4 regions of the Stenotrophomonas sp. STEN031 genome follow, and region 4 is predicted to be linked to each of the others. Evidence: predicted binding sites of a transcription regulator. Region 4 holds the regulator's gene; each other region holds the start of a gene.
The links. The regulator FliA, encoded in region 4, starts transcription of late flagellar genes. The targets are predictions, from matches to a motif close to TAAAGTTTNNCNNNCNNNGGCCGATAA.
Positions count from the first base shown of each region.

Region 1: the regulator FliA is predicted to act here: its motif matches at 5,610-5,636, upstream of ACVOLQ_RS09525 (GGDEF domain-containing protein).
Region 2: the regulator FliA is predicted to act here: its motif matches at 6,392-6,418, upstream of ACVOLQ_RS20540 (methyl-accepting chemotaxis protein).
Region 3: the regulator FliA is predicted to act here: its motif matches at 1,287-1,313, upstream of motA (flagellar motor stator protein MotA).

Region 1 is NZ_JBRREA010000016.1:13,028-21,211, forward strand. It holds gene ACVOLQ_RS09480 (alpha-ketoacid dehydrogenase subunit beta) at 1-42, shown strand, start outside; gene ACVOLQ_RS09485 (SH3 domain-containing protein) at 44-397, shown strand; gene ACVOLQ_RS09490 (dihydrolipoamide acetyltransferase family protein) at 394-1,776, shown strand; gene ACVOLQ_RS09495 (hypothetical protein) at 2,108-2,449, shown strand; gene ACVOLQ_RS09500 (DUF998 domain-containing protein) at 2,476-3,105, shown strand; gene ACVOLQ_RS09505 (VOC family protein) at 3,145-3,531, shown strand; gene ACVOLQ_RS09510 (hypothetical protein) at 3,602-4,024, shown strand; gene ACVOLQ_RS09515 (SDR family NAD(P)-dependent oxidoreductase) at 4,102-4,866, shown strand; gene ACVOLQ_RS09520 (NAD-dependent epimerase/dehydratase family protein) at 4,951-5,583, opposite strand; gene ACVOLQ_RS09525 (GGDEF domain-containing protein) at 5,702-7,243, shown strand; gene ACVOLQ_RS09530 (RNA polymerase sigma factor) at 7,310-7,846, shown strand; gene ACVOLQ_RS09535 (hypothetical protein) at 7,851-8,184, shown strand, end outside.
Region 2 is NZ_JBRREA010000076.1:4,161-12,344, reverse strand. It holds gene ACVOLQ_RS20560 (EAL domain-containing protein) at 1-283, opposite strand, end outside; partial or broken gene ACVOLQ_RS20555 (sensor histidine kinase) at 304-1,359, opposite strand; partial or broken gene ACVOLQ_RS20550 (bifunctional diguanylate cyclase/phosphodiesterase) at 1,686-4,460, shown strand; gene ACVOLQ_RS20545 (hypothetical protein) at 4,844-5,095, opposite strand; gene ACVOLQ_RS20540 (methyl-accepting chemotaxis protein) at 5,173-6,363, opposite strand; gene hflD (high frequency lysogenization protein HflD) at 6,490-7,104, opposite strand; gene mnmA (tRNA 2-thiouridine(34) synthase MnmA) at 7,114-8,184, opposite strand, start outside.
Region 3 is NZ_JBRREA010000111.1:24-4,003, forward strand. It holds gene ACVOLQ_RS22285 (classical arabinogalactan protein 4) at 153-548, opposite strand; gene msrB (peptide-methionine (R)-S-oxide reductase MsrB) at 672-1,139, shown strand; gene motA (flagellar motor stator protein MotA) at 1,343-2,197, shown strand; gene motB (flagellar motor protein MotB) at 2,208-3,137, shown strand; gene ACVOLQ_RS22305 (hypothetical protein) at 3,506-3,979, shown strand.
Region 4 is NZ_JBRREA010000073.1:2,223-10,406, forward strand. It holds gene flhA (flagellar biosynthesis protein FlhA) at 1-1,228, shown strand, start outside; gene flhF (flagellar biosynthesis GTPase FlhF) at 1,615-3,207, shown strand; gene ACVOLQ_RS20240 (MinD/ParA family ATP-binding protein) at 3,194-4,078, shown strand; gene ACVOLQ_RS20245 (RNA polymerase sigma factor FliA) at 4,075-4,824, shown strand; gene cheY (chemotaxis response regulator CheY) at 4,838-5,230, shown strand; gene ACVOLQ_RS20255 (protein phosphatase CheZ) at 5,230-5,850, shown strand; gene ACVOLQ_RS20260 (chemotaxis protein CheA) at 5,854-7,719, shown strand; gene ACVOLQ_RS20265 (flagellar motor protein) at 7,966-8,184, shown strand, end outside.

The DNA.
Region 1 (8,184 bases), on a different contig from region 4:
CGGATTGTGAGCGCCGCCAAGCGCGCGGTCGCGGCGGGCTGACATGCTGGCACGCTTGATTGGCAGCTACCGCAGCCAATACCGCAACCCCCTGCAGTTCCGTACCGGGCAGATCGTCGAGCTCGGTGTCCGCGACGAGGAATGGCCGGCCTTCGCCTGGGTGAAAACCAGCGAAGGCAGCGCCGGCTGGGCGCCGGTCGCCTGGTTGCAGGTATTGGACAATGGCCGTGCCGAAGCGCTGCGTGACTACAGCGCACGCGAGCTGGACGTTGACCGCGGCGAGCAGGTACGGCTGCATCACGAACATGGTGGCTGGTGGTGGTCCGAGCGCGCCGATGGCGCGCAGGGCTGGCTGCCAGCGCGCGAACTTGAATTGCTGGAAGAGAAACTCACATGAGCCAGACCAAGAATTTCAACCTGCCCGACCTGGGCGAAGGCCTGCCGGACGCGACCATCGTGGAGTGGTTCGTCAAGGAAGGCGATGTGATCAAGCTCGATGAGCCACTGGTGGCCATGGAGACCGCCAAGGCCGTGGTCGAAGTGCCCTCGCCCTATTCCGGCAAGGTACTGAAGTTGGCCGGCGGCGCCGGCGACATCGTCGTCACCGGCCACGTGCTGGCGAGTTTTGAGCTCGACCCCAACCTGCCGCAGCGCGCCGAAGGCCAGGACACCGGCCATCACCACGGCGCGCCGGCCGAGGCTGCGCCTGCACCCGTCGCCGCGCCGGCACCGGTGGTCGCCGCTGCCGCCGAACGTGCCGACGAAGGCACCGTGGTTGGCGCGATGGTCAGCTCCAATGCCGTGCACACCGAACAGGCCGTGGCCGTCGGCGGTGTGAAGGCGGTACCGGCCGTGCGCGCGATGGCGCGCAAGCTCGGCGTCGACCTGGCCCGCGTGCGCGCCACCGGCGCCGACGGCGCGGTGACGATGAATGATGTGAAGCAGGCGGCGGCGAATCCGTCCGCTTTGCTCCCCTCTCCCGCCGGGAGAGGGGCTGGGGGTGAGGGTCCGACCTCTAGTAGTGCAACTGCCGTACCCTCACCCCAATCCCTCTCCCAGGGGGAGAGGGGCTCAAGCCGCACCCCGCTGTCCGCCGCCGGCAAGCCGATGCGTACCGCCCCTCCGGGCGTGGTCGCCAAGGGCCAGCCGGAACCGCTGAAGGGCGTGCGCCGCAACATGGCGCGGGTGATGGCCGACGCACACAGCAAGGTCGTGCCGACCACGCTCAGCGACGACGCCGACATCCATGCCTGGGCGCCGGGCAACGACATGACCTCGCGCCTGGTCCGCGCCATCGTCAGCGCCTGCCAGGCCGTGCCTGCGATGAATGCCTGGTTCGACGGTGACAACCTCACCCGCACCCTGCATGCGCAGGTCGACATCGGCATCGCCGTGGACACCGACGACGGCCTGTTCGTGCCGGCCCTGCGCAATGCCGACATGCTCGATGCACGTGGCGTGCGCGAAGGCATCAACCGTCTGCGCCAGCAGGTCGAAGACCGCTCGATCGCGCCGTCGGAGCTGAGCGGTTACACCATCAGCCTGTCCAACTTCGGCATGTTCGCCGGCCGCTACGCCACCCCGGTGGTCGTACCGCCGTGTGTGGCCATCGTCGCCGCCGGTCGTGCCCGCTTCCAGGTCACGCCGGTGATGGGCGGCATCGAAACCCACAAGGTCATCCCGCTGTCGGTCACCTTCGACCACCGCGCCTGCACCGGCGGCGAAGCCGCGCGCTTCCTGCGCGTGCTGATCGACGACCTGGCCAAGGCTCACTGACAATTTGTTGGTAGTGTTGTTTGAGGCCCGCAGCGATGCGGGCCTTTTTTTGCCTGGTATTTGCATTGGGCACGCTTGTGCCTTGCTTGGGTCTGCTTGCTAGAAGCTTCCCCTCACCCCAACCCCTCTCCCGCCCGCGGGAGCGGGGCGAGGGGACGAAGAGCCGACGCCCAACCGGCCCCACACCCCCCCGCCGGCGAGGGGGTGGGGTGAGGGCAGCTCCTGCTCGTGACCTTTCGCCCGATCCCGACAAAAAGCATCATCCACCTGTAACGCCAACCTGCCATCCGGGCGCTACGATTGACCAATTCCCCTGCTACCAAACACCACCATGGGCACCTGGATCTGCAGCAACTGCAAGGAAGTCAACGAAGACAACCGCGACCAGTGCTGGAAATGCGGCACCCATGCCGATGGCGCCCCGCCACCACGTGGCTATCAGGCCGATGACAGCCGCAGCTGGACGCAAGCACCGCGCTTGATCGACTGCCCGCGCTGCCCCGGGATGCAGATGGAATTCATTGGCCGCAAGCGCTTCCATGAAAGCACGCAGACCATGCCGTTCCTGCTCGGCGACATCGGTGAACTGTTCGGCAACCGCGAGGAATTCGACCTGCATGCCTGCCCGAGCTGCGGCAAGGTGGAGCTGTTCCTGTCCAATCGCCTACGCTGACCCGCACGCCCACAGGCATGCCGCCGATGCGCTTCCACCGCTGCCTGATCCTGCTGTTCATCGCGGTGTACCTGCTGATGCTGTTCGGCGGTGCCGCACTCAAACCCGGCTATTCGCCGCTGTCACAGTACATCAGTGAACTCGGTGCGAGCGGTAGCGCGCATGCGCGCTTGATCAGCCTGTTCGGCTTCATCCCGGTGGGAATCCTGGCCGCACTGCTGTTGTGCGTGTTTGCCGGAAAGGTACCCGTGCGCGGAGCAAGTCGATTCGGCTACTGGCTGCTGATGTTCGAACCGCTGGCATGGATAGGTTCGGCATTGGCGCCCTGCGACATGGGCTGCCCAACCAGCGGAAGCGTGTCGCAATCACTACATACCCTGCTCGGCGTGTTCACCTATCTGGGCACTGCACTGGGCCTGCTGTTGTTGGCCACCACGCCCGCGATCCGCCCAGGCACACGCCTGTTGTGGATTGCGCTGGCAGGACTCTGGCTGCTGCTGTTCGTCCTGATGGGGATCGAACCCCTGCAACCTTGGCGCGGGCTGCTGCAGCGCCTGGCCGAGTGGAGCGTCTACGGCACGTTGTGCATCAGCGCCTGGCGACTCGCCACTCCCGTCCCTGTCGCCCACACCGCAGTAACACGCGCATCCGGATAGGCGGTGTACGCTGCGCTCCTCTGTCACCGGAGCATCCGCATGAGCCACCGCAGCCGTCTGGCCGGTTTCATCATTGATTGCCAAGGCACCGACAGCGATGCCGCCGCCGCGTTCTGGGCACCCGCACTCGGCCTGAAAGCCGAGCCCGGCTACACCGAGGACGATGGCGCGCAGTACGCAGAACTGATGGGCGCGCCGGCCGAACTGCATGTGGAAGTGCAGCGCGTCGATCACGCATCACGCGTGCATCTTGATATCGAGGCCGACGATATCGATGCCGAGGCGGATCGGCTCGAAGCATTGGGCGCACGCCGCATCGGCAAGGTCAAACGCTGGTGGGTGATGGAAGCCCCCACCGGCCATCGCTTCTGCATCGTGCAGATGAAACATCCGGAACGTGGCGCAATACCCAACATCTGGGAATAGCACTGAATTTTCACGACAACAGGCATTGCGATGTGCTGGAATGCCGCCCCAACTTCAATGAGTCAACAGCATGAGTTTGATCACAGGAATGATCGTGGGCGCACTGGGCGGCCTGGCCCTGGTCAACATCCTCGCACTGATGGCAAAGAACAGCGGCAGGCCGCATGACCTCACCACCTTCAGCTCCGATGAGAACGTGCTGGCCAAGGTTGATGCCTGGGCAAGCCAGCAGGGCTATCGCCTGGTCCGCGACATCGATGGCACCCGCGTCTATCGCAAGGGCAACAACATCCTGACCTCGCCGATGTATCTGGAAGTCACCCGCGATGGGAACAGATACACCGTCAAAAGCTACACCCAGATCAACGGTTTCATCCTCCGCGGCGACATGGCGCTGACCGGCGACACCTTCATCGCCAAGCTGCCACGATCAATGGCCAAGAAGGCGCAGAACCTGCTGTTCGCGTCCTTGAACGTACCCGGCCTGCCCTGAGCACGGAACAGCGCATTCGCCGCCTGCAACGCGCAACCGGGGATAATGCGCGATCTCCGCCCACCGGAACCGCAGCAATGCCCCCTTCTGTTTCGCTACAAAACGCACGCGTGCTGGTTGCCGGCGGCAGCCGCGGCATCGGCCTGGCCATCGCCCAGGCCTTTGCCCGCGACGGTGCGAAAATCAGCCTCTGTGCGCGTGGTGCAACGGCACTGCAACAGGCTGCCGAATTGTTGTTGCGCGATGGCGCAGCCGCCGCGCACACGCAGCAATGTGATCTCGCCGATCCGATGCAGATTCAAGCCTGGATCGATGCCGCTGCAACCGCGCTGGGTGGCGTCGACATCCTCGTCAACAATGCCTCCGGCTATGGCAACGGCAATGACGATGCGAGCTGGCAAGCCGGTTTCGATATCGACCTGATGGCCGCGGTGCGCGCCAACCGCGCTGCCCTGCCGCATCTGCGTCTGAGTGCGATGCCGGCCATCCTCAACATCAGCTCGATCAACGCCTCGGTGCCGACGCCACGCGCAGCGGCCTACTCCGCCGCCAAGGCCGCCTTGAATTACTACACCACCAGCCTGGCGACCGAGCTGGCGCGTGAGCGCATCCGGGTCAACGCGTTGGCACCGGGCTCGATCGAATTCCCCGGTGGACTGTGGGAGCAGCGCCGCAGCAGCGCCCCCGAACTGTACGAACAGATCCGCACCAAGATCCCGTTCGGTGGCTTCGGCAATGTCGAGGATGTGGCCAATGCCGCCGTGTTCCTGTGCTCGCCCGCAGCGCGCTGGATCACCGGCCAGGTGCTGGCGGTGGATGGCGGGCAGTCGCTGCCGGCCTGAGCCTCACCTGCCGTTTGTGGGAGCGGCGTGAGCCGCGAAGCTGGCGATCTTGTAAGTTCATCAGCTTCGCGGCTTACGCCGCTCCTACAACAGAGCCGCCGACCCCACCACCCGCACGCCCGGCTGCGGATCCAACGCCGCCTCCACCAGCGCATCGGCGATCCGCGTGGCCGGATTGATGCGCCAAGCGCGCGGCAGCACAGGCGCCAGTGCTCCCAGCACCACGCTGGCCAGATGCTCGCCGGCTCGCCGTTCGACGCGGTCGCCGCCAATCAGGCCCGGACGCACCAAGGTCAACGAAGCAAACCCCAGCGCGCGCAGGTCCTGCTCCAGCTCGCCCTTGACCCGGCTATAGAACACCAGCGAACGCGGATTGGCACCGGCCGCCGAGTTCAAGGCAAACACCTCGCAGCCATTGGCACGCGCTGCGCGTGCAATCACCAGCGGATAGCCATGGTCGATCTGCCGGAAGGCCTCACGCGAGCCGGCCTGTTTCATCGTCGAGCCCAGCGCGCAGATCACCGCATCCACCTGCCAGCCCTGCGCTACGCTCGCCAGCGCAGCAAAATCCAGCACCGGATTGAGCAGCTTGGGGGCGGTCTGCGCCAGCGCGCGCCGGGTCGGTGCGATCACGCCGCTGCAGCGTGGCTCGGCCAACAACCGCTGCAGTACCTGCGCCCCGACCAGGCCGGTCGCGCCAGCCAGCAATACCCGCATGATGTGCTCCTGTGATCGGCTGCCATTCAAGCCCGCTGCTACCTTGCCGATAATGGGGCTTGGACACCACCTCCGGTTGCGCACGGGCGCAGCCACAACCCGCCCGGATCCCTGCGCAATGGCCGACAGCCCCGATGACTCCTCCACCTCCCGCAGCAGCGGGCTGGGCCGCATCCTGTCCCGGCGGTCCGCGCCGCAGGCGGCTGCGGCGGTCGAGGTGGTAGCCAACGGGGGCGGCGGCATGGCGATGCTGCAGCGCTTGTTCATCGGCGCCAACGCGCCCGAATCAGTATTGGCCGCCTTCGCGCAGGGCATGTGCACCCTGCCCGGTGAACTCGGTGACATGGGCCAACGCCTGCACAGCGCGCATGCCGAGCAGGACTGGGAGCGCTACGGCCGCCTGCTGCGGCAATTGATCGACAAGTACATCCGTACCGTCGAACTGGAAGCCTCGCACACCCGCAACAGCCAGGCCGAGCAGCTGCGCGACATGCTGCGCGACACCCTCGGCGCGGTGCTGGCCAGCCTGATGCAGCAGTCGCCTGAGCTCGAACAGCAGGCCCAGCGCATGGGCGAGGAACTGCGCAGCTGGCGCAGCGGCCAACCCTTGCAGCCGGTGGCCATCCATGTGCGCGAACTCTGCCACCAGGTCGGCGTGCGCAGCAGTAGTCTGCAGGAACAGCGCGACCTGCTGCTCAACCTGTTCGACATGCTGCTGGAGAACATCTCCGAGCTGCTCGATGGCGACAGCTGGCTGCAGGGCCAGATCCGCTCGATCCGGCAGCTGCTGGCCGGGCCGCTGGACGCCAACTCGCTGGAGCAGACCCGCAACGACCTGCGCGAAGTGATCTATCGACAAGGGCTGCTGCGCGAAGGCATCGACCAGTCCAAGCAGGCGATGAAGGACCTGATGGTGGACTTCGTGACCCAGGTGGACGGCATGGTCACCGAAACCGGCGAATACCATGATCGCATCGCCAGCTATGCCGTTGCGGTGCGCCAGACCCGCAGCATCTCCGACCTGACCCAACTGCTGCAGGACGTGCTGCAGGACACCGCGCGGGTACAGGAGCAAGCTGCACGTGCGCGCGACCATCTGGCCAACGCCCGTGCCGAGGCCAAGGCCGCCGAACAGCGCGTGCAGCAACTCGAACGCGAGCTGGAAGAAGCCGGCAGCCAGCTGCGTACCGATCCGCTGACCGGCGCCCTGAACCGGCGCGGCCTGGAGCAGCAGCTGGGCGAGCTGTTGGCCGACCACAGCACGCCACTGAGTCTGGCCATGATCGACCTGGACCACTTCGGCCAGACCAATGCCCGGCACGGCCACGCTGGCGGCGATCAGGCCCTGCGCCATCTGGTGGCGGTGACCCAGCAACGCCTGCGCGGTCGCGACTGCATCGCCCGCCTCGGCGGTGACGAGTTCGTGCTGGTGCTGCCCGGGCTCAACCGCGCCGCCGCGCTGGAAACCCTGCAACAGCTGCAGCAGCAGCTGGCGCAACGCCCCTTCCTGCATGAAGAACAGCGCGTGCAGGTGCGTTTCAGCGCCGGCGTCGCCCAGGCCCTGCCCGGCGAAGCCCTGCAGGCCCTGTTGCAGCGGGCCGACCAGGCCCTGTATGCGGCCAAACGTGTCGGCCGCAACCAGGTGCTGCCCGCCAACTGAGTCACCCCGCAGCGGAAATCCGCCCGGGGCTGTGATATTTCCTGCGCTGGTGCGAATCACCCGGGCATGGACATCACTGCAACCGACCCCATCGTCGACCTGCAACACCGCTTTGCCCAGTTGCTGAGCCAGCACCAGGGCATCGTGCTCAAGGTCGCGCGTGGCTATTGCACGCACCGGGAAGACCTTCGCGACCTGATCCAGGAGATCAGTATCCAGGCCTGGCGCGCCTTTCCAGGTTTCGATCCGCAACGGGCGCAATTCAGTACCTGGCTTTACCGCATCGCCCTGAACATCGCCATCTCCCAGCTGCGTGGCCGCGAACTGCGGCGACACCACCACAGCGAAGCCACGCTGGATGACGACCTCGCCAGTGTTGCCGACAACGCCGAAGACAGCGCCAGCCTGGCCCAGCTCAATACCTTGATCCAGCGCCTGCCGGCGCTGGACCGGGCCCTGCTGTTGCTGCACCTGGACGACTGCAGCCACCGCGAGATCGGCGATGTACTGGGCATCAGCGCCAGCAATGCCGCCACCCGCCTGCACCGGCTGCGCCAACAACTGCGTAGCCACTTCAATCCTGCCGACAGCTCACGAGACTGACACCATGGAACTCGACGAACTCAAGGCCAGCTGGGCACAGCAGGCGCAACGTATCGATCAGCTGGAAACCTTGGCCCTGCAGGCCTGGCAGCAGCCGCGCAAGGCCGGTGTGCGGCGCCGGCTGCGCTGGTTCAGTGGTCTGCAGCTGGCTTGGCTGCTGGTGTGGATCGTAGTCACCGTGCTGGCGGCGAGTTTCTGGGTGGAGCACCGTCAGGTGCCGCAACTGCTGCTTACAGGGCTGGCCTTGCATGTGTACGGCATCGCTGCGATCTGGGTGTCGATCACCCGCGCCTTGTTGGCGATACATGCAGATGCTGCCGAGGCACCGGTGCTGATCC
Region 2 (8,184 bases), on a different contig from region 4:
CGATCAGGAACTCGTCGCTGCCGTGCCGCCATAGCCTGCCGCGATCGCCGAGGAAGCCCCGCAGGCGTTCGGCAATCAGTACCAATGCCTGGTCACCGACCTCGGCGCTCATATTCTCGTTGACCGAGGCAAAGTGGTCGATATCCAGATGCAACAGCATCAGCGAGGTGCCGGTGCGATTGGCGGCATCCACCAGGGTGGCCAGTTCCGGGTTGCCGGCACCCAGCCGGGCTGGGCGCGCGTCGCCGCGATCACCAAGCGAAGAGGGAGTGGCGTTCCACATCGGGCGGGGTCCTTGCGGGGTCACTGTGCGGCCATTGCGTAGGGTAGGCGCAGGTCAATACGGGTGCCTGCTCCCGGCGCGGTCTCGATGTGCAGGCTGCCGCCGGCACTCTGTGCACGTTCGCGCATCACGATCATGCCCAGTCCACGCGGGCCGGCGGGATCAAAGCCCTCGCCATCGTCCACCACCTGCAGGTGAAGGTCGCCGTTGCTGCCGTCGCGCAGCGACAGTGACACCTGGCTGGCACTGGCGTGGCGCAGCGCGTTGGTCAGGCTTTCCTGGGCAATCCGGAAGCAGGCCTGTTCCACTTCGTTGCTGGGCCGGCGGGGGAGGGCGTCCACATCCAGCAACAGCTCGACCTCGGTGGAGCGGAACAGCAGGCCGGCCTGCCAGCGCAAGGCAGCCTCCAGGCCCAGCGCGTCCAGTTGCGGGGGGCGCAGCAGCATCGAGAGGTTGCGCAGCTTGATCACCGTACTGTCCGCCAGTTCGATGATCTGGTCGATATCGTCCTGCCGCCGTGGCTTGCTGTCTTCGTCGCGTGCGGCACAGGCCGCCAGTTTCATCGCGGTGATGGCCTGGCCGATATCATCGTGCAGATCACGCGAGATCGAGCGCCGCTCATCTTCCTGCAAGGAGAACAGGCGGCCTGCCATGGCCTGCAACTCGCTGTTGCTGGCCGCCAGCGCAGCCCGGCCATGCTCCAGCTCGCTCAGGTCGCGGATGACGAAAAGTTGACATGTCTTGCCGGCGTGCAACAGCTGCTGGGTGATCACCATGGCATGGAAGGGCTCGCCCCCCGATCGACGCAGTTGGACCGGCAACTCGCCATTGTGCGTAGGCGTTGCGTGCGTACGCAAGCTGATCAGCAGTTGTGCCGCCGTATCGCTGCGGCCGTCAGCGATGCCCAGGATGCTGCTTGCTGCGGCATTGGCATATAGAACGGTGTTGCCTTCGGCAATCATCACCCCATCCGGGAGTAGTTCCGCCAGTTGCTGCAAACCATCAGGCCGCCGCTGCCGGGCCTCTGTCAATGATCGCGTCGCGCGAAGGCGCCAGCACAGCAGAGCAAGCGTCCCGCAAAGCGCGATAGCGATGGCCATCACACTTTTCCCCTGCCAGCTGGAAAAATCAACCGCGATCACAAGCAAGGTCAGCAGGGCTATCGTCAGCAAACCCGCCAGTGCCTGCAACCAGAACGTGCCTGCGCGCCGCCGCAGGGGTACGCCGGACACGGAGGGAACGGAAGTTGCCGGATCGGCTCGCATACTGGGAGGAGGTTTCGGACAAGCGTCGCCCAAGTTTAACGGCTTGTGCACATGGCGGGCGACGAAGTGCTCAATTCTGCCGAGTTGGTGCCGTTATCGAATGGGTACCCGGTTTGTCGGGCTTGGAGATAGAACGCGTGGATCGCGGCGTCATAGCTAGCCTGCTTCGTCATCCGTTGAATGCGGCCGTCGTGCTGTTGGACACGGACGGACAACCTTTGGCCGCCAATGGCATGGCCAGGGAGCTGGGCCTGCCCGAACGTCTGTCACGTTACTGCCCGCAGTTGGCGGGCATCCGCCAGCGACTGGCCGAACAGGACGCGGTCGCCTGCCCGCTGCCCGGGGACGGCCATCGACTCGAGGGCTGGCTCAGCGCGGTGCAATCGCCGTCGGCGGCTCCTCTGGGCTATCTGTATTCGGTGGCCAGTGACACCGAGGCCCGCAACGCACGTTGGGCAATGGCGATGGAATCTGCAGGTCACAGTTTGTGGGACTGAGACATCGTCAGCGATGCCGTCATCCGTACCAGTGCCACCCCGGCTGGCAACGTCGATCCGCCCGACATTGGGCTATTGGATGAAGTACATCCCGAAGATCAGCTGCAGCTGCGCCAGGCGATTGCAGCACATCTGCACGATCCACAGACCCCGTTTGCGTGTCAGTTCCGCCTGCGCCAGACCGATGGCAGTTGGCATTGGGTACTGGATCGGGGGCAGGTGATTGCACGCGCGGCCGACGGCCAACCGTTGCGGATGGTCGGCACCTATACCGACATCCAGCAGCAGAAATCGCTGGAGGACGAGCTGCGCTCGCAGCAGGCCCTGCTGCGACGGGCACAACGCGTCGCTGGCATGGGCAGTTGGGTGTGGGAGCCGCAGCGTAATCGCGTGCAGTGGTCCGAGGAGTTCGCCGCCGCCATCGGCTGGAGCAACACCACGTTACCGAGCGGGCGGCAATGGTTGCGCAACCTGTCCAGCGATGCCCGCACGCATCTGTTCTGCAGTTGGCGGCGCCTGCTGGATGAGGCCAAGGGCGGCAGCTTTGACATCACCTGGGGCCGTGACCCGGTCACCCAGCAACAGCTGCGCATCTGGGTGGAGCTGGATTACGACGCTACCGGCGCCCTGCACAGGGTGCTGGGTCAGGTGCAGAACATCAGCAATCAGCGTCGTACAGACGCGCTGATCCGCTGGCGCACCGAGTTGTTGAACCGGGTGTCGGCGCTGGGCCGCATCGGCGGCTGCGAGATCGAGGTCAGCACCCGTGCCATGCAATGGACCGAGGAGTGTTACCGCATCCATGGCCTGCGCAAGGAGCCGGTAACCCTGGATCAGGCGCTGGATCTGTACATTCCAGATTCGCGTGACAGCTTTGAAGCCGCGTTGTCGCGCATCGCCGAGGGCGGGCTTCCGGAACAGCTGGACCTGTGCTTTTACCGCCCCTCCGGGCAACGGGTGTGGGTGCAGGTGCTGATCGAATTGGATCAGCGCGACGGCCTGCCGGAACGCTACGTGGTGTTGTTCCGCGACATCACCCGCGAACGCGAGGCCGATGAACGCCTGGAACTGCTTGCACACTACGACCTGCTGACCGGCCTGCCCAATCGCATGTTGCTGCGTGAGCAAGGCTCCGAGGCGATCATCGAGGCGCGTGAGCGCGGTGCAGTCCTGGCAATGCTGTTCATCGACCTGGACGGCTTCAAGAGCATCAACGATACCTTCGGTCACGCTACCGGCGATATGTTGCTGAAAGCCGCTGCGGCACGCCTGCACCAGAATCTGCGCACCGCCGACCTGTTCGCCCGTTTCAATGGCGACGAGTTCATCGTGATCCTGCGCAACCTGGTGGAACCGGACGATGCAGGGCATGTGGCACGCAAGTTGATTGCCTCGCTGGCCGAGCCGCTATACCGCGAGGACGTCACCTTGAAGGTCGGCGCCAGCGTGGGTATCGCCCTGCTCGATGAGGGTCGCAACGACTTCGACAGCCTGCTGCGTGCTGCCGATGCCGCCATGCATGCCGCCAAGGAGGCCGGGCGCAACACCTACCAGTACTACAGCCAGGACGCACTGGCCCGTACCCAGCGTCGGGTTGAAATTGAACATGCCCTGCATGGTGCGGTCGAGCGCGACGAGTTCAGCCTAGTCTATCAGCCACTGGTGCATGCCAATGGCGATGCCACGCCTTCGATCGAGGCCTTGTTGCGCTGGAACAGTGGCAAGATCGGTTCCTGCAGCCCGGCCGAGTTCATTCCAATTGCCGAGAAATGTGGCGAAATCATCCATATCGGCGACTGGGTGCTGCAGGAAGTCTGCCGGCAGGCTGCGGTATGGCAGCAGGCAGGGCTGAAGTTCGAGCGTATCGCGGTCAATGTCTCGGCATTGCAGCTGCGGGACCGTGGTTTCGCCGAACGTGTTGTCAGTATCTGCCAGCAATCAGGCTGGCCAGCGCAGCGCCTCGAACTGGAGCTGACCGAGTCGGCGCTGATCCGCGACACCGACGCACTGCGGCAGTGCTTCGATGTTTTCGAGCAACATGGCATCCCGCTCGCGGTGGATGACTTCGGCACGGGCTTCTCCAACCTGCATTACCTCAATCGTTTTCCTGTGCAGCGGCTGAAGATCGACCGCAGCTTCGTGCAAGGCATGCTGCACGACGCCGGCACCGCCGAGGTTACCCAGGCCATCGTGCATCTGGGCCATGCCTTGGGCATGCGTGTGGTTGCTGAAGGTGTCGAGACCCCGGCAGAGGCGGCCATGCTGATCCAGCAGGGCTGTGATGAGCTGCAAGGCTATCTGTTCTCGCGGCCGTTGCGGCCGCGTGAAATGGTGCAATGGCTGCGCAGCGGCCCCACCGAACTGCTTGAACTGCCGAACATCACCGCGATGACGACGATCAGCGCAACCCACTGACCGACAGCAAGAACGAATACAAGCCCGGCTGCCTGATCCGCAGCCGGGCTTTTTTCGTCCTGGGGGCGCGGCGCAAGCCGCGACGCTGGTGTTCTCACAGACCTTGTTCTGGTGATGTCCGTGCGTCGCTGTTTTCGCTGCTCCTGCAAAACAGCTGCGCTGTGCGAGGACATGTGACCCAATAGCGGCTGCACAACATCAACTCTCGGCTGCTTCTGCCCTCACCGAGCCAGGTTGCTCATTGGATGTGGGAGCGGCGTAAGCCGCGAAACTGGTGTTGCTGGGAGGCCTTGATCTGATGATGTGCGTGCTTCGCGGCTTAGGCCGCTCCCACAAGAAAGGCATTGTGCTTGCACGCATGTTGACCGGCTGGGGGGGGTGTTTCAGGGGACAGACAGGTCCCAATCGATGCTGGATGTCAGCCAGTCGGCTTTTTCTGCACCCGCAGGATTTCCCTCGCCATCGCGGCGTGCACGCAAGGCCACTATTTCCTGCTGCGCGCTGTCCTCGAGCTGAGCGAGTTGCGCGCGGCGGTTCAGCGCCGGGCCGCTGACCGGGGCGACTGGCGGCATGGTGGCGGCCAGCTGCGATGCTGGCTCCGGATTCGTGTCGGCAGGGGGGCGCTGGTTGAGCATCTATCAATGTGGACGAGGCAACAGCAAAGCCCCGGTCGAAGACCGGGGCTTGCATGCAAAACGGGAGCAGGCTGGAATCAGAACAATTCCACCGTGCCTGCGCCCATGCTCTGCTGGGAAACCGGCTTGTGCGGCGGACGCTCCCATTCCACGCGCATTTCGCGCAGACGGCTGCCGGTACGCTGCAGCGCACTGACCATCTCGCCGTCGAACACGCCGCCATTGCGGTGCAACAGTTCCTGCAGGGCGACCGCTTCACGGTTGATCGCGCCCAGGCGGTCCAGGTGGGTATGCACGCCGCCCAGCGCCTGGGTGGCGATGTCCTCGAACTGCAGGGCGCGCACGGCTTCGGCGACACTGCCGTCGATGGCGCGGCCGCACTCGGAGATCTCACGCATGCCATCGCCCAGCGAGGCATTGATGGCGGCCACGCTGTCCAGCATCGAGGCGGCTTCCAGGCGCGCCTCACGGGAGCGGTCCATGTCGCGCGACGCCATATGGGTGACGGTTTCACGCACCTTGGCGATCGCGTCCTTGGAACTGTGGGCCAGCTTGCGGATCTGCTCGTTGAAGGTGGTGGAACGTTCGGAGAGGTTGCGCACCTCGTCGGCCACCACCGCAAAGCCACGACCGGCCTCACCGGCACGCGCCGCTTCGATGGCCGCATTCAGGGCCAGCAGGTTGGTCTGGTCGGCAATCGACTTGACGTCTTCGAGCAGGGCAAAGATGCCGTCCAGGTGCTGTGCCATCTGGTCGATGTGCTGCACGGTATTGCTGCTCTGGCCGCTGACCTGCTCAAGTGCTTCCACCAGCTGTTCCATCTGGTGGCTGGCGTTCTGGGCGAAGCGGGCAACATCGACACCGCCGCCACCTTCATCGCCGGCACGGTCAACGATGCGGGCCAGCGCCTGGCTCTGCTGGCGCGACTTGCGGCTCATCGCATCAAAGCTGCCGCCCAGGCCGCCGACCGCCTGCCGGATCAGCTCGCGGGCGCGCTCGATCTCGCTGCGCGAGCCGTCGATCTCGTTGCTGACGAAGTTGCGCAGCTCGTTGAGCAACTGGTCCTGCTCTTTCAGCACCTTGGCATGTTCGGGCGAGCGCTGGGCTTGCGAATGCACGCTCCACCAGGCAAACACCAGCCAGCTCAACACCATGGTGGTCAGGATCGCCCACAGGGCCGCCGAGGGCCAGGACAGGGCAGCAGCAACCACGACCAGAAGGGTGAGGACCAGTGGGGCTGCCAAACGGATTGCAATACGTGAATACATGGACGTTCTCGGGAGAGTCACGAATGCAGTATCGGCAGTGGGCAGGGGGTCTTTAGCCCTGCTGGCGCGAATCCCCGGAGGTTTTGCGACGTAGCCCGCAACCATGGCGGCTGCGGGCGTCGCCATTCAGCGCAGGCGGCGCTCGATGGCTTCGAGCATGGCCTTGCGTGAGAACAGGAAATCCCAGTACGCGCCACCCAGCTGTCGCCATAGCACCGCCGAACGCACCGCTGCCAGCAGCAGGGCACGGATCTCCGACACCACCATCGCCTGGCCCAGGTAGTGCGGGTTGCCCTGCACCATGATCTTGGGCTTGAGTTGGCTGATGGTCTCCGCATACAGCGCGCCCATCGCATTGAGCACGTCCGGGTGGCAGCTGTCGCCGCGCTCACGGGCGATGCTGGCAGCACGCTCGATGCCGGCCTCCACCTTGTCGATCGTGGCGCCTTCGCGCACGAAACGGCGTTCCAGCTGCATCACCGACAGGGCAAGCCGCGGCAGCAGGTCGTCCTTGCCCTGGTTGCGGAAGTAGTCACGCAGCAGGCGCAGGCCGGGCTCGACCTGGGTTGCACTGCCATAGACCGCGGCAGGCGAGCTGGCATCAATACGCATTACGCTGTCCATCGCGGTGCGCACCACGGCGCTCTCCGAATGGCCGGTTTCTGCGATGCGGCGTACCTGCTGCAAGGCCTGGGCGATGCCAGCCAGGGCAAGTACACGGTCATCGATGGAAAAGGTCATGGTCATCTCTCAAGGGGAAACAGGGGCGCCCAGGCGGCGCTCCAAAGGTGCATCGGTCGCAGCGATCACTGCACCACCCAGGCACTCCATGCCGTCGTAGAGCACCAGCGATTGGCCGGGGGTGACGGCGCGTTGCGGGCGCGCGAAATGCACATCCAACGTGCCGTCATCGCGCACCTTTACGGTGCAGGCTTCGTCCGGTTGGCGGTAGCGGGTCTGCGCGGTGCAGGCGAATTCCCGGGCGGGCGGGGTACCGGCGATCCAATGCATGGTCTCACTGCGCAGCCAGTTGGACTGCAACCAGGGGCTGTCATGCCCCTGGTCAACGTACAGGATGTTGCGTGCCACGTCCTTGCCAACCACGAACCACGGCGCGGCTGGGCGCCCACGCACGCCGCCGATGTTCAGGCCCTCGCGCTGGCCCAGGGTGAAATAGAACACGCCGGGATGGCGGGCGATGACCTGCCCATCGGGGTCGTGGATTTCGCCCTCGCGGGCGGGCAGGTACTGGCCCAGGAACTCACGGAAGTCACGCTCACCAATGAAGCAGATGCCAGTGGAATCCTTCTTGGCATGCGTGGGCAGTCCCGCCTCGCGGGCAATATGCCGCAGCTCGCTCTTTTCCATGTGCCCGATCGGGAACAATGTCGCTGCCAGCTGGGTCTGGCCCAGCTGGTGCAGGAAGTAGCTCTGGTCCTTGCCGCGGTCGGCGCCGCGCAGCAGCCGCCAGCGGCCGCCGGAGTGGTCGACCTGGGCATAGTGGCCGGTAGCGATACGCTCGGCGCCCAGCTCACGGGCCGCGTCCAGGAAGTGCTTGAACTTCACTTCGCGGTTGCACAGCACGTCCGGGTTGGGTGTGCGGCCGGCAGCATATTCGGCGAGGAAGTGCTCGAACACCCCTTGCCAGTATTCGCTGGAGAAATCGCGGAAATGGAACGGAATGTCCAGCCTGCCGCAGACCGCGACCGCATCACGGCGATCATCCTCGGCACGGCAATGGCCGCTGCCATCGTCGGCCCAGTTCTGCATGAACAGACCGGCCACATCCAGGCCTTGCTGGACCAGGGTGAGCGCGGCCAC
Region 3 (3,980 bases), on a different contig from region 4:
CCGGCTGGCTTCACCCCTCAACCCCCCAATACCTTCCACGGGCCCGCCACTACGCCCCTCCCTTTGGCTGCAGGCCAAGGGGAGGGCTGGGGAGGGGTGCTTTTGACGTTGGCTTGGAAAGCTCCTGCCGAGCATGGCTCGGCACTACAGGGTCATCGCGTGCCTACCGGCGGGGGCACCACTTTCTGGCCGATGCCGCTGGGCACGGTGTCGTAATAGCGGTTGGTACGCGTGTCCAGCACCCGCCCCGGGCTGGTCTGGCGCATATGCGGCGCCAACTGGCCCTTGCTGTCGTAGATCGGCCGCGCCGGCGGCGGCGGCACAACCAGCTTCGGCTTCGGAACCGGCTTGGGCTTGTTGGGCGGACGCGAGGGTTCCGGACGCGCCGGATCCTGCTGCGCTTCGCGCGGCGTGTTGACGGGCGGCGAAGGCGCCGGCAGGGTCACCGGCCGCGTTGCCGTCGGCGCGGGCGGTTGTGCGAGCTGGGCCTGTGCGAACGCCGGCAATGCCGCCAGCACAACCAGCGCCAGATATCCCTTCAGCTTCATCAGCGTCTCCTTTGCGTCCACTCGCCGAGCATGCACCTGCCCGGCTTGCGCCGCCATGAATGCGACCTTGGACTGGCCGCGGCCCGCCCCCACCATCAACACCTGTCCCACGGATGCCACGCCATGACCGCTTTCGACCTGACTCCCCCCAGCACCGCCCAGCGCGAGGCGCTGATCGCTGGCCTCAGCAGCGAGGAACAGCGCGTGCTGCTGCATCACGGCACCGAGGCGCCGTTCTGTGGCGTGTTCCTCGATAACAAGCGCGAGGGCGTGTACTGCTGCCGGCTGTGTGCACTGCCGCTGTTCCGCTCCAGCACCAAATTCGATTCCGGCACCGGCTGGCCCAGCTTCTTCGCGCCGTTCGAACCGGCACATGTACGCGAGATCCGCGACACCAGCCACAACATGATCCGCACCGAGATCGTCTGCGCACGGTGTGGCAGCCACCTCGGCCACGTGTTCCCGGACGGCCCGCCGCCGACCTTCGAACGCCACTGCCTGAACTCGGTGTCGCTGGCCTTTGTCGACAATGGCCAGCCCTACCCTGACCCGCTGCAGCGCGGCGGCGCCGAATCCCAGCCCGCAGCCTGAGCAAGCGCACCAGCTGTAGTGCCGAGCCATGCTCGGCAGAAGCATCGCCAGTAGAGCCTCAGCCGAGCATGGCTCGGCTCTACAGAGCAGCATTACCGGTAAAGCCTCAGCCGAGCATGGCTCGGCTCTACAGGAGCCGCCCGGCGCTACAGATTCTTCGCTGACGGCCGACAACGGGATATCCCCATCCCTTGTCTGTCACCATGCTTATCATCGTCGGCCTGCTCGTTGTCATATTTGCTGTCCTGGGCGGCTACGTCGGTGCGCATGGCCGCCTGGCCGCGCTGTGGCAGCCCTACGAACTGGTCATCATCGGTGGCGCGGCGCTGGGCGCATTCCTGATCGCCACGCCACTCAAGACCGTCAAGCAGACCTTGCGGGCCACCGTCAGCGTGTTCAAGGGCCCGCAGTACAAGCGCCAGGACTACCTGGACGTGCTCAGCCTGCTCTATGAACTGCTCAACAAGGCCCGCCGCGAAGGCTTCATGGCGCTGGAAGACCACGTCGAGAACCCGCAGGACAGCGCGGTGTTCGCCAACTACCCCAAGGTCCTGGCCGACCACCACCTGCTCGATTTCATCACCGACTGCCTGCGGTTGATGATCGGCTCCAACATCGAGCCGCACGAGCTGGAACCGTTGCTGGAACTGGAGCTGGAAAAGCACCACCACGAAGCGCTGGAACCTGCGCACGTGCTGAACAAGGTAGCCGACGGTCTGCCGGGCTTCGGCATCGTCGCCGCGGTGCTGGGCATCGTCATCACCATGGGCGCGATCGGCGGCGACATCAAGGAAGTCGGTGCACACGTGGCCGGGGCGTTGGTCGGCACCTTCCTCGGCATCCTGCTCGGCTATGGCTTCATCGGCCCGCTGGCAGCAGCGGTGGAAGCCCGTGCCGAGCAGGACGCACGCATCTACGAATCAGTGAAAACCGCGCTGCTGGCCTGCCTGCGTGGCTACAACCCGAAGATCGCGCTGGAGTTCGCCCGCAAGACCGTGCCTTCGGCACTGCGTCCGGGTTTCAGCGAGTTCGAGCAGCACCTGAAGTCGGTCAAGTAAGGCGCGTGCCATGACCGAGACCAAACCCACGGTGATCGTGCGCCGGGTGAAGAAAGTCCAGGGCGGCGGCCATCACGGCGGTTCCTGGAAGGTGGCTTATGCCGACTTCGTCACCGCGATGATGGCTTTCTTCCTGGTGCTATGGCTGATGGCGGCCACCACCAAGCCCGAGCGCGCTGCAATCTCCGAATACTTCCGCAACCCCAGCCCCTTGAGTGGTACCAGCAGCACCCCTGCCCCGGGCATGGCCGGCCCTGGCGGCGCCAGCACCTCGATGATCAAACTGGGCGGCGCCACCGATGTGTCGCGCGGCAACAGCAATGATCCCTTCCAGAACCAGCAGGAAGCCGTGCCCACGCCGGTGCAGGAACGCGAACGCGACAGGCAACGTCTGGAGGCGCTGAAGCAGGAGCTGCAGGAGGCGATCAGCAAGAGCCAGGCGCTGGAGCCGTTCAAGGACCAGTTGCTGTTGGACATCACCCCCGAAGGCCTGCGCATCCAGATCGTGGACAAGCAGAACCGGCCGATGTTCGACCTCGGCAGCGCGCGCCTGATGCCGTATACCAAGACGATCCTGTTGGAGCTGTCGCACTTCATCAACCAGGTGCCCAACCACATCAGCATCACCGGTCACACCGACACCACCGCCTATTCCACGCAGCTTGGCTACGGCAACTGGGAGTTGAGTGCGGACCGCGCCAATGCCGCGCGGCGCACCCTGCTGGAAGGCGGCATGGAGGAAGCCAAGGTGGCGCGCGTGGTCGGCCTGGCCTCGTCGGTGCTGTTTGACAAAGCCAACCCACAGAATCCGATCAACCGCCGCATCAGCATCGTGGTGATGACCAAGGAAGCCGAAGCGGCCGCGTTGAACGAGACCGGTACGTTGCCGGTGCCTGTCCCCGCTGCGGCTGCGGATGGGACGCCGTCAGTCGCGGACTGAGCCTGCACCAACCGCGCTGCCCGCCAGGATGTAGTGCCGAGCCATGCTCGGCAGGGGCTTTCCCAGCCAACAGCACCCCTCCCCAACCCTCCCCTCCGCCTTCGGCGCAACGCAGGGGGCAACAGCGTAGTGCCGAGCCATGCTCGGCAGGGGGCTTTCCCAGCCAACAGCACCCCTCCCCAACCCTCCCCTCCGCCTTCGGCGCAAGGGAGGGGGCAACAGCGTAGTGCCGAGCCATGCTCGGCAGGGGCTTTCCCGGCCAACAGCTCCCCTCCCCAACCCTCCCCTTCGCTGCGCGAAAGGGAGGGGGCAAACGCCAAACCGGCTTGGCGCCTACAATAGGCATCGTTTTCAATCAGCCGAACCTCATGTCCAAGCTCTCCAAAGCCAAGCGCGACAAGCGCAAGAAGCAGGCCCCGCGCCGCCCGTTCACCCGCCTGAACGCCCAGCAGCCAGTGCAGAACCACGCCGTGCTGGTCAATGAAGAAGGCCAGGTCGTGGCTGCCATCGGCCTGCAGGGCAACGAATGGCTGCTGGCCATCGGTGGCCAGACCATGGGCAACGCCGACAACCCCGTCCCGATGCTGGCCATGCTCAAGCACCTGGCCAATGTGCAGGAGAAGGAAGGCCGCAAGGTCACCCTGGAATATTCCGCAGCGCTGCAGCAGATGATCGACGACCTGGCTGCCGACGAAGGCAAGACCGCCGACGATTACCTGGCCGGCCTGGTATCCGAGTTCGAAGGTATCGAAGGCGAGGAAGCCGTTGAGGCAGACGCCACGGACGAGACCATCGCGGTCGCCGAAGAAGTACCGGCTGACGACGACAAGTCCAAGGCCTGAG
Region 4 (8,184 bases):
TGCCGGCATCATTGGTCTGGTCGGCCTGGTACCGGGCATGCCCAACCTGGCTTTCCTCAGCCTGGCCGCGATCCTTGGCTTCATCGCCTGGAAACTGTGGCGGCGTGAGACCAGCGCTGCCGCCAAGACCACCGCCAACGAAACCGCCGCCAGCGAAGGCGGCCTGAACGCACTGGGCCAGCCGCAGCCGGCCCCCACCGCCGAACTGACCTGGGACGAACTGCGCCCGGTCGATCCGCTCGGCCTGGAAGTCGGCTACCGGCTGATTCCGCTGGTCGACAAGGCCCAGGGCGGCGAGTTGATGACGCGCATCAAGGGCGTGCGCCGCAAACTCACCCAGGACCTGGGTTTCCTGATTCCGCCGGTCCATATCCGCGACAACCTGGAGCTCCCGGCCACCCACTACCGCCTGCTGATCCATGGCGTGCCGGTCAGCACCGCCGACATCCATCCGGACCGCGAACTGGCACTGGACCCCGGCAGCGCGATGGGCAAGCTGGAGGGCATTGCCGGCAAGGACCCGGCATTCGGCCTGGACGCCACCTGGATCCAGCCCCACCAACGCGCACATGCCGAATCGCTGGGCTACACCGTGGTCGATCCGGCCACCGTGGTTGCCACCCACCTGTCGCACCTGATCCGCGAGCACGCCCCGGAGCTGCTGGGTCACGAGGAAGTGCAGCAGTTGCTGGCCACACTGGCCAAGAGCGCCCCGAAGCTGGCCGAAGACCTTTCGCCCAAGGCGCTGCCACTGTCCACCGTGGCCCGCGTGCTGCAGAACCTGCTGGTCGAGCGCATCCCCATCCGCCAGCTGCGCAAGATCGCCGAAGCCCTGGTCGAAGCCGCACCGACCACCCAGGACGCCGCCACGCTCACCGCCGCGGTACGCAACACGCTCGGCCGCTTCATCGTGCAGGAAATCGCCGGCTCCTCGCCGGAGCTGCCGGTGTTCACCCTCAACCCGCAATTGGAACGCGTCTTGCAGGAGTCAACACAAGGCAATGGCGCCGCACTGGAACCTGGTCTCGCCGAACGCCTCCACCAAAGTCTTGCCGATTGCGTCGGCAAGCAGGAGGCCCGCAACGAGCCGGCTGTAGTGCTGGTACCGGCCCCGGTACGCGCCGCGCTGGCGCGCCTGGTCCGCCACAGCGTGCCCTCGCTGTCGGTCCTGGCCTACAGCGAAGTGCCGGAAGACAAACGCCTGAAACTGGTCGGCACGATCAGCTGAGGCAGCCCGAAAGCCGACGCCGGCAGCCATGCCGGTGACGGAAACCAGACACCTGCTGCACCGCACCCATTCCGCAAGAAGGAGCCCGCCACGTCATGTTCGACATCGCCAACGCCACTCCTTCGCCGCAGCCCCACTCCCGGTACCAAAGCATGAAGATCAAACGTTTCGTCGCCGCTGACATGCGCACCGCCATGAACCTCGTGCGCAAGGAGCACGGCCCCGACGCCGTGATCCTGTCCAACCGACGGATCGAGGAAGGTGTCGAGATCGTGGCGGCCGCGCACTACGACGAAACCGCAGTGAAGCAGGCGCTGGAAGCCAGCCGCCCGGCACCGCCGGCACCGGCCAAGCCGCGCAGCGCCGCCGAAGCCATCATGGCCGCGATGACCCGCCGCAAGGCACCAGAGCCGGAGCCCGTCACCGCCACCACCTCGGCCGTCGCCGCTTTGGCGCGCTCGGCGGTTGGCGCCACCGGCCGCTCCATCGACAACAGCATCGAACTGGCACCGGGCAGCCGCTTTGCTGGCCTGCTCAAGCCCGCCGAAGTTGAACCGGTGGTGCCACGCGCCCCGGCTCCGCAGACCTTCTACGCCACACAGCCGGCCAGCGCCGACGAACTGCCGATCGTGCCGGCTTTCCGTCCCGTCGGCAGCGCCGCGGCGATTGCGCCGTTGGCGGCCGCTCCGGCAGTCACCCAACAAGCCAGCTTTGCCGACGCCATCGCCGCCGTCACCATGGCGCCCCCTGCGCCGATCGAACGCGCACGTTTCGTCATCGACCCGCCGATGCCGGAGCCGGAGTTGCAGCAGCCGATCGCTGCCGTCGTTCCAGCAATTGCTGTCGCACCGGTGTTCAACCCTGCCCCGGTCGCCGTGGCCCCCGTCGCTGTCGCGCCCGCAATCGAGGCAATCGCAGCCCCGGTCGCTGCGGCAGCACCCATCGCCGCCGTCGCTAGCCCGCAGCCGGCGGAAGCGCCGGTCACCAGCGCTGCTGAAGCCACCGAAACTGCGGCCGCCGCCACCTCCCCGGTGAGCGCAGTGACCAGCGCACCGGTGATCATCGCTCGCGACGACGAACAGCTCAGCCAGCTGCGCCAGGAAGTGGCCGGCATGCGCCACCTGATCGAGCGCGAAATGAACCGCTTCACCGACGAGCGCCTGCGTGGCAGCGCGGTGCGCGCCAATGCCTTGGACCTGATGGACGAGTACGGCTTCGACGCCGGCCTGGCCCGCGATGTCGCTACCCAGATTCCGGCCGACATCGACCCCAGCCGCGCCCGCGGACTGATGCTGGGGCTGATCTCCAAGAAGTTGCCGATCGCCCCGGTCGACCCGATGGAAACCGGCGGCGTTATCGCCCTGGTCGGCCCCACCGGTGCCGGCAAGACCACCACCATCGCCAAGCTGGCCTCGCGTTTCGCCGAAGCCCATGCCGCCCGCGACGTGGCCCTGGTCACCACCGACACCCAACGCATCGGCGCCCGCGAGCAGCTGTACGGCTTCGGCCGCCAGCTCGGCATCGCCGTGCACGAGGCCAATAGCGGTACCGACCTCAACCAGCTGCTGCAGAAGCTGGCCGACTACAAGCTGGTGCTGATCGACACCGCCGGCCTGGGCCAGCGCGACCGCGCCCTCACCGCCCAGCTGCAGTGGCTGCGCGCCGCCGGCCAGATCCGCACCCTGCTGGTGCTGCCGGCCAATACCGCCTTCCAGGACATGGACGAAGTGGTGCGCCGCTTCAGCGCCGCCAATCCGCAGGGCGTGGTGCTGACCAAGCTGGACGAGACCGGCCGCTTCGGTTCGGCCCTGTCAGTGGCGGTCGATCACCGCCTGCCGATCACCTGGGTGACCGACGGCCAGGACGTTCCGGAAGACCTTTATCGGGCCTCTGCCGCAAATCTTGTACTCCGCCTTGAAGATTTGCGCCGCGCGGCCGATATGCCCTGCAACACGGAGTTGAACAATGCAGTCGCGTGAGTACGCCAAGCTGACCAACACCTTTCCGCTGTCGGCAACCCGGCACGAACCGGCCGGTCCGGTACGCACCATCGCGGTGACGGGCGGCAAGGGTGGCGTAGGTAAAACCAATGTCTCGGCCAACCTGGCCGTGGCACTGGCAGGCATGGGCAAACGCACCCTGCTGCTCGACGCCGACCTGGGCCTGGCCAACATCGACGTGGTGCTGGGCCTGCAGCCCAAGCACACCCTGGCCGACCTGGTCGCCGGGCGCGCCACGCTGGAAGAAGTCATCATCGAAGGCCCGAACGGCGTGCTGGTCGTGCCCGCCGCCTCCGGCCGTCGGCACATGGCCGAATTGCAGCCGGCCGAGCATGTGGGCCTGGTCAACGTGTTCTCCGAACTGGAACGCGACCTCGATGTGATGATCATCGACACCGCGGCCGGCATCACCGACAGCGTGCTGACCTTCTGCCAGGCCGCCCAGGACACCGTGGTCGTGGTCTGCGACGAGCCGGCCTCGATCACCGACGCCTATGCGCTGATCAAGGTGCTCTCGCGCGAACGCGGCGTGGACCGTATCCAGGTCGTGGCCAACATGGTCCGCGACCCGAACGAAGGCCGCGCCCTGTATGAAAAGCTGGTGCGGGTCTGCGAGAAGTTCCTGATCGATGTCTCGCTGAACTACCTGGGCTGCGTGCCGCAGGACGACTGGTTGCGTCTGTCGGTGCAGCGCCAGCAACCAGTGGTGAAGCTCTACCCTTCCGCGCCGGCCTCGCTGGCGATCAACGAAATCGCCCGTCGCACCGCGCGCTGGCAAGCCCCAACCGCCCCGCGCGGCGGCGTTGAGTTCTTCCTGGAACGCATCATCCAGCAGAAGGTGAAGGCATGAACAATGCAGCCGCTCACTACCGTGAAGTCCAGCGCAGCGCGGCCAATGACTGCATCGCCCGCCACGCCGACCTGGTACGCCGCATCGCCCATCACCTGGCCGCGCGCCTGCCGGCCAGCGTCGAAGTCGACGATCTGATCCAGGCCGGCATGATGGGCCTGATCGAAGCCTCGCGCAGCTATGACGCCGAACAGGGTGCATCGTTCGAGACCTATGCGTCGATCCGTATCCGCGGCTCGATGATCGATGAGATCCGTCGCGGCGACTGGGTGCCGCGCTCGGTGCACCGCCGCGCCCGCGATGCCGCCGCCACCATCCGCCGGCTCGAGCAAAGTTCCGGCCGCGCGGCCAGTGCCAGTGAAGTGGCCGAGGCAATGGAGCTGCCGCTACCCGAATACATGCGGCTGGTCGAAGACGCCTCGCGCGGCCAGGTGCTGAGCCTGGAATCACGCATCGAAGACCAGGGCGAGTTGGACACCCCGACTACCGGTGGGCCCACCCCGCAGCAGGTTCTTGAGCGCAGCCAGTTCGGCACCGAGCTGGGCAAGGCCATCGGCCAATTGCCCGAGCGCGAACAGCTGGTGCTGTCGCTGTACTACGAACAGGAATTGAACCTGAAAGAAATCGGCGCGGTATTGGGCGTCAGCGAATCCCGCGTCTGTCAGATCCACGGCCAGGCCATGCTGCGTCTGCGTGGCCGACTGAAGATTTTCGAGGCGGCCGACGCCGGCCTCGAGGAACCATGAAGAGGAAAGCCTTTTGAACAAGAACATGCGCATCCTGATCGTTGACGACTTCTCGACGATGCGTCGCATCGTCAAGAACCTGCTCGGCGATCTGGGCTTCACCAACACCGCCGAAGCCGAGGACGGGCATGCCGCGCTGTCATTGCTGCAGAGCCAGCCGTTCGATTTCGTCGTCACCGACTGGAACATGCCGGTGATGACCGGCATCGAGCTGCTCAAGGCGATCCGCAATGACGCCAAGCTCAAGACCTTGCCGGTACTGATGGTTACCGCCGAGGCCAAGCGCGAGCAGATCATCGAGGCCGCGCAGAGCGGCGTGAACGGCTACATCATCAAGCCCTTCACCGCGCAGACGCTGGAAGAGAAGCTGGGCAAGATCTTCGAACGCCTGGCAGCGAGCGCCTGATGGACCGCCTCGGGGAAGCATTGAGCGACAAATCGGCCCTGGTGCAGCGCCTGCAGGACGCACTGGCAGCATTGGAAAGTGGCGATGAGGCTGGCTGGCGCCGGGAAATCGACGCACTCGCCGCCCTGCGCGCGCAGCCGATGATGTCCGGCCTGGGCCGGCTCGCCCGTGAACTCGGACAGGCCCTGGGCGAACTGCCCAGCGTGCCCAGCGAAGCCGGCGAGCTGGACGATGCCTGTGCGCGTCTGGACCACGTCGTGCAGATGACCGAGCAGGCCACCCATCGCACGCTCGACCTGGCTGAAGAATGCCGGGCGCTGACCGAGCGTCTGCGTGCGGATGGGCTGAATGCCGAACAGGGCGAAATCCTCGAACGCATCCGCCACAACCTCACCGAAGTCGCGCTGACCCAGAGCTACCAGGACCTGACCGGGCAGATCATCCGCCGTGTGGTTGGCATCGTCCGCCGCGTGCACGAAGGGTTTGGTGCGCTCGGTCTGCCGCCGCCGGAAGAAGACGCACGCAACCATGGCCTGGCCGGTCCCGCCGTCAATGGCCTGGACCGCCATGCCGTTTCCCAGGTCGACGCCGACGATCTGCTCTCGGACCTGGGGCTGTAAGCCATGAGTGCTTTTGCCGACGACATCGCCGCCGACTTCATCCTCGAAGCGCAGGAGATCCTGGATCGTCTCGGCGAGCAGCTGGTGACGCTGGAGCAGGCACCGCACGACAGCGACCAGCTCAACGCCGTGTTCCGTGGTTTCCACACCCTCAAGGGCGGCGCCGGTTTTCTGGCGATCACGCCAATGGTGGAGCTGTGCCACGCCGCCGAGGAAACCCTGGGCATGGCCCGCGCCGGCAAGGCCGAACTGCTGGCGCATCATTTCGATGCCGCCCAGCAATCGCTGGACTGGCTGCAGGCCATGCTCGACGCGGTGTCTTCCGGCACCGATCCAGAGCACGCGCCCGCCGCGCTGATCGCGCAGTTCGATGTCGGTACCGCCGCGGCCGTTGCCGCGCCGCAGCCGACCGCGGTCGCCGTCAATGCAGGTGACAGCGACCTGATCAGCGAAGACGAGTTCGAGGCCCTGCTCAACGAACTGCATGGCAGCGGCACACCCGGCGCCCAGCCCATCGCCGCCAGCAAGGCCGGCGATGACCTGATCGACGAGGACGAATTCGAGGCACTGCTGGACAAGCTGCACGGGGGCGCGGCGCCCGGTGCCGTCGCCGTGCAGCCCATTGCGGCCACGCCGCCGAAACCGAAGCCGGCACCCGCGACGCCCGCCCGGCCTGCGCCCGCGGCTGCCAAGCCGGCCGCTGCAAAGGCCGCCGAGCCCGAGCACACCGTGCGCGTGGATACCAAGCGCCTGGACGCCATCGTCAATCTGATCGGCGAACTGGTGCTGGCGCGCAATCGGCTCAAGACCCTGCGCACGCGCCTGAAAGACGAAGAACTGGACCGTGCGGTTTCCACCCTGGACATCGCCACCGCGCGCCTGCAATCGGCGGTGATGCGCACCCGCATGCAGCCGGTTGGCAAGGTTTTCTCGCGCTTTCCCAAGGTTGCGCGCGATGTCGCCCGCTCACTGCAGAAGGAAGTCGACCTGGAGCTGATCGGCGCCGATACCGAACTGGACCGCAACCTCGTCGAAGCGCTGGCCGATCCCTTGGTGCACCTGGTCCGCAATGCCATCGACCATGGCGTCGAATCGCCGGAGCTGCGCGAAGCCCAGGGCAAGCCGCGAATGGGCCGGGTACGGCTATCCGCCCAGCAGGAAGGTGACTACGTCAGCATCGAGGTGCAGGACGACGGCGCCGGCATTGACCCGGAACGTCTGCGCGCCAAGGCCCGCGACAAGGGCCTGCTTGACCCGGAAGCCGCCGCCCGCCTGACCAGTGAAGAGTGCCTGCACCTGGTCTTCCTGCCCGGTTTCTCTACCAAGCAGGAAGTCACCGATATATCCGGCCGTGGCGTCGGCATGGACGTGGTGCAGTCGCGCATCCGCGAACTCAGCGGCCAGATCCAGATCCAATCCGAGCTGGGCCGCGGCAGCCGCTTCCTGATCCGCGTGCCATTGACGCTGGCGATCCTGCCCACGCTGCTGGTACAGGCTGGCGAAGACGTCTACGCCCTGCCCCTGGCCCGCGTGATGGAAGTGCTGCACGCCCCGGCCACCTCGTTGGGCTGGTTCGACGGTCGCGCGGTGCTGGACCGCAAGTCCCACACCTTGGCCCTGCTCGACCTGCGTCAATGGCTGGGCATCACTCCAGCACCGTCGACCTTGCTGACCATCGTCGTGCTGCAGATGGGCGAAGCGCGCTTCGGCCTGGTGGTGGACCAGGTACGCGGCCGCGAGGAAGTGGTGATCAAACCACTACCGCGCGCCCTGCGCGGCCTCAACGGCTATGCCGGCGCCACCTTGATTGGTGATGGCCGCATGGCACTGATCCTGGATGTGGATGGGCTGCGAGGGGTGCAGGGCTGAGCAATGCAGACGCGAGCGGCCTGCAATCTCGCGATCCCGCTAGTCCCCTCTCCCGCCTGCGGGAGAGGGCAGCCCCGCGAAGACGGGGCGGGTGAGGGGCGCTTTCAGCTTTCAAAGCCAGAGCTGCCCTCACCCCAACCCCTCTCCCGCAGGCGGGAGAGGGGCTAACAAAAGCAACAGCGCCTGCAACAACAGCTGCACCGCTCACTGATTCAAGACCGTTACAACGAGGCCGATATACGCACCATGGACCGACTCAGCATCATTGGACTCTTCCTCGCCCTCGCCTCCCTGGTGGGTGGCAGCATCCTCAAAGGCGCCGGCCTGTCCTCGCTGTGGTCACCTGCTGCCTTCGTGATCGTCATTGTCGGCACCCTCGCCGCCATCCTGCTGCACACCTCGCCAGCGGTCTTCAAACATGCCTTCAAGATCGTGCGCTGGGTCATCCGGCCACCGGCCAGTGAT